DNA from 2 places in the Ferdinandcohnia sp. Marseille-Q9671 genome. Region 2 is predicted to be linked to the other one. Evidence: predicted binding sites of a transcription regulator. Region 2 holds the regulator's gene; the other holds the start of a gene.

Region 1 (2,419 bases), on a different contig from region 2:
TTGTAAAGAAGGTTACTGCACTTGACCTCACTCCGGAAATGCTAGCTGTCGCAGAAAACTTTATTAAGGGGAATGGACGAATAAATGTTGAATTTGTAGAAGGTGATGCGGAAAAACTACCATTTGCTGATAAAGTATTTGAGATCGTTACATGCCGTATTGCGCCTCACCACTTCCCGAACATTGAGAAGTTTATTAGTGAGGTTTATCGAGTACTTAAAAATGGCGGGCAATTCTTATTAGATGATAATGTGGTACCCGAGTTAGATGAGTATGATCAATTTTATAATAGTATTGAAAAAAAGCGAGACTACAGTCATTTTCGCGCATGGAAAAAGTCAGAATGGCTTCAAATGCTAGAGAGTGAAGGATTTGAGATCCAAGAATTATATCGTTTCGATAAACAATTTATGTTTGCAAGTTGGTGTGAACGTATGCGTTTGTCTGAAACAGAGAAGATAGAATTAAATGCTTACATGTTACAAGCTTCAGATAAGGTAAAACAAAAGTTTCGAATTGAAGCGAGCGATGGTCAAATCATATCATTTTTTGGTGAAGCTGTTTTGATAAAGGCAACAAAACGTTAAAAAAATAGTGGGAGATTCCCACTATTTTTTTTTAGTCCACAATCAATATCTCCTTGTTTAAAAGTAAAATCCCCCTTGCTGTAATTACATCAATCACTTTCGCTCATTCTATAACAGTGCGAACCATTTTTATTAGCAAAAAAACGAATATAAGTTCGTATTTTTGTTTGTTTTATGTCAATTTGTGGTACAATGTTTCTATCAAGAAAAAGACAGTGAATTATAAAGTACATAATCGATTAAATAGATCACAATATAGGAATTGGAATGGAGGATGCGTGTGAAGGACCAATTTGAGTTAGTTTCGAAGTACTCCCCACAGGGTGACCAACCAAGAGCCATTAAACAGCTTATTGAAGGAATCAAAGAGGGAAAGAAGTATCAAACCTTACTTGGGGCAACAGGTACAGGGAAAACCTTTACGATTTCAAACGTGATAAAAGAAGTAAACCGACCAACGCTAATTATTGCTCACAATAAAACATTAGCAGGACAGCTGTATAGTGAGTTCAAAGAATTCTTTCCGAATAATGCAGTTGAGTACTTTGTTAGTTACTATGACTATTTCCAGCCAGAGGCCTATGTGCCGTCATCAGATACATATATTGAAAAGGATTCAAGTGTGAATGAAGAAATTGATAAACTACGTCACTCGGCTACTTCTGCTCTTTTTGAACGTCGCGATGTAATCATCATTGCCAGTGTGTCTTGCATTTATGGGTTAGGTTCGCCAGAAGAATATAGGGAACTCGTTGTTTCTTTACGGACAGGTATGGAAATTGAGCGAAATCAGCTCTTACGAAAGCTAGTAGATGTTCAATATGAACGTAACGATATAGACTTCCGCCGGGGAACCTTCCGTGTAAGAGGGGACGTAGTAGAAATTTTTCCGGCTTCACGTGACGAACATTGTGTTCGGGTTGAGTTCTTTGGTGACGAAATTGACCGAATTCGTGAGGTTGATGCGTTGACGGGTGAAATCTTGGGAGAACGAGAACATATTGCGATTTTCCCAGCATCCCACTTCGTTACCCGTGAAGAAAAAATGCAAATAGCAATTAAAAATATAGAAGCAGAGCTAGAAGAACGCCTTGCAGAGCTTCGTGAAAATGGTCAACTTCTTCAAGCGCAGCGCCTGGAACAACGGACGAATTATGATCTAGAAATGATGAGAGAAATGGGGTTCTGTTCTGGAATTGAGAACTATTCACGCCATTTGACATTGCGACCTTCTGGTTCGACTCCATATACATTGTTGGATTATTTTCCTGAAGATTTATTGATTGTAGTTGATGAGTCACATGTAACGTTGCCTCAAATTCGAGGAATGTTTAACGGCGACCAAGCAAGAAAACAAGTACTAGTCGATCATGGCTTCCGTTTGCCATCGGCACTAGATAATCGTCCATTACGCTTTGAAGAATTTGAGAAACATATCAATCAGATCATTCACGTTTCAGCTACACCTGGACCATTTGAAATCGAACATACACCTGTGATGGTCGAGCAAATCATTCGTCCGACAGGATTGCTAGACCCAATTATTGATGTTCGTCCTATTCAAGGTCAGATAGATGATTTAATAGGCGAAATCCAAGAACGTGTTGAACGTAATGAACGAGTTCTTATCACAACACTTACGAAAAAAATGTCTGAGGATCTTACAGACTACTTAAAGGAAATTGGGATAAAAGTAACCTACTTACACTCGGAAATTAAAACGCTAGAGCGGATTGAAATTATCCGTGAACTTCGGATGGGTAAGTATGATGTTATTGTGGGAATTAACTTACTCCGTGAAGGCCTTGATATACCAGAGGTTTCGCTTGTTG
Region 2 (2,419 bases):
GTATTCTTTGTTAATGTAATCTTTTTCGTTTGCTATCTTTTAACTTTTTGGGTGTTACATCCTTACCTTCCGGATCAACGACCTTTACTGAGTGCAATGTATTTGTCATTGAGTTCCTAAATACTCGCAAATACTCCTGCCTTAGTTCTTGCTGTTCTTCCTTTTCCTGCTCAGAAAGACCAACTGACTTAGCTTTTTTTGCAAGTGTATTGATCCGATCTATTTTATCTTTTGAAAGCATAGAATATCTCCTTAAAATTATCTTTTCTAAATCATAGTTCATAGTACTAGAAGAAAAGGTATTTTACAAGTATTCTACATCCCTCTATTCTTCACAATTTTATGTAAATGCAAGTTAACTTGCTGTTATAAAAACCATGCCCATACTTAACAACAGAAAAAGAATATAATAGATAAACCCGCTTTGTAATTTTTTCAACATCTTGTTTCACTCCTATAAGAATGTTCGTTCGCATTTGTTGATTTTATTATAAACCGAACAAATGTTTTGTGTCAACAAAAATTCGAACTTATGTTTGTATAAACTAGTAAAACATGCTATACTCTACTTAAGAATTTCGGTATTTTTAATAACCAAAGGTTCTCACCGAACACTTTCAAAAGGAATGAAAATACATAGAACAATATAAAAATTACTATATAGGGGATGAGCGGGATGACAAAGCTTTCTAAAAGACAGCAGGATATTTTGAATTACATTAAACAAGAAGTCAAAGACAAGGGTTATCCACCTTCCGTGAGGGAAATAGGAGAAGCTGTAGGACTAGCTTCAAGTTCTACTGTTCATGGACATTTGTCCCGGCTAGAAAGCAAAGGTTTAATAAGAAGAGATCCAACAAAGCCTCGTGCTATTGAGGTCTTACAGGTCGATGAAAACGAAACAATTCCAACCGCTAACGTTATCAATGTACCTGTAATAGGAAAGGTTACTGCAGGTCAGCCAATAACCGCAGTTGAGAACATTGAGGAGTATTTTCCATTACCTGACCGTTTTGCTGCACACGACGATCAAATTTTTATGCTTGAAATTATGGGTGACAGTATGATTGAAGCAGGAATACTTGATGGAGACTTCGTTATCGTTAGACAACAAATCTCCGCTAACAACGGCGATATCGTGGTTGCAATGACAGAAGAAGATGAAGCTACCGTAAAGCGCTTCTTTAAAGAAAAGGATCATATTCGATTACAGCCAGAGAATTCTATGTTAGACCCAATTATTCTTAAAAATGTATCAATTTTAGGTAAAGTTATAGGTGTCTATCGAAACATTCATTGATAATCCAGGAACATTCAGACGAATGTTCCTTTTGTTTGCAAGAACAAAAGCGCAAGCGCCTTGATCAGCCCCGACAAGCATAAGACGAGACGGTGAGAAGGTTGCTCTTTGACCTTCTTGACGGATTGGCTTATGACCTCGAGGGGCTAGGCGCTGGAGCTGGATGTAGATAAACTCATTTACAACTTGTCCACAAGGTTGATTTTTATAATTTCCTAAACCAAAAAAACCCTCAACACCAATCGTGTCAAGGGTCCATTAAACTTAGTACATTGTCATACATTGCTCACGTTCTCAACGATGAATTTGTGTACGGAACATTATCAAAAACATTTTTATTGACCAGGATAATGCATCTCTTCAAAATAGCATTTCATTTTATTTTTTATAGCATCAAACATTTGTATTGTAGGCGTGTCTTTTTTACGGAAAAAAGTTAAGGATAAAACTCTCCTATAATAAGCGTTCCTCACGCCTATCAAATCTTCCCCTCACCTCACCAACTCATACGTATTAAACTCCCCTTCTGGCGCGGTGTTGAAATAGCTTGTTCCATTAATGTCATAACGCACGGCATAGGTAATCCCACCACCACCATCTCGGATTCCTTTTATCTGGACAGATCCTGTCGATGGTACCGTTAATTCCCTTGGTTTATGCTGAATCATAAAAGATTCCGAAACGGGGGTGCCATCAACCAAAACTTGGACATAGTCGCCGTCCTCTGCTGCATAATCCCAAACCCAAATTTTCGTCTCATCCAGATCAGAGGCATGCGTTATTGTGTAATCCTGCGCCCCTAGATTTTCATCATTTTCAAGGAGTACAACACCTGCGGATATAGCTGTTGAAATTTGGTTTTCAAGTGCATTTCTTGCTGACTCAGACGTATCCACAGTTGTTGTATCCGTGAACAACAGTGCACCAATTCCAATCGCTAACGCAATATATCCTAAACGTTTCATCCCTTTTAACTGTTTCCCTTCAAATACCTTTCCTTTATCTAAAGGCACAGTTTCAATGTTTTCTTTTTGCTCTACGAACTGTGCCTCATTTCCCTGCTGCACACCTTCATCTCTAAATTCAACATCACTATGTTCCTCCCCAAAAGTTTTCATT

Evidence for each region. Region 2 encodes LexA, which represses DNA repair genes until DNA is damaged. Its sites were predicted from a motif close to CGAACATATGTTCG; they were not measured.
Region 1: a site for LexA is predicted at 732-745, ahead of uvrB (excinuclease ABC subunit UvrB). Genes of this name have one in related genera too.

The regions. Positions count from the first base shown of each region.
Region 1 is NZ_CDRJTA010000001.1:1,458,933-1,461,351, reverse strand. It holds gene ACWNMY_RS07485 (class I SAM-dependent methyltransferase) at 1-587, shown strand, start outside; gene uvrB (excinuclease ABC subunit UvrB) at 868-2,419, shown strand, end outside.
Region 2 is NZ_CDRJTA010000004.1:1,071,349-1,073,767, reverse strand. It holds gene ACWNMY_RS20540 (DUF896 domain-containing protein) at 11-241, opposite strand; gene lexA (transcriptional repressor LexA) at 677-1,300, shown strand; gene ACWNMY_RS20530 (hypothetical protein) at 1,792-2,419, opposite strand, start outside.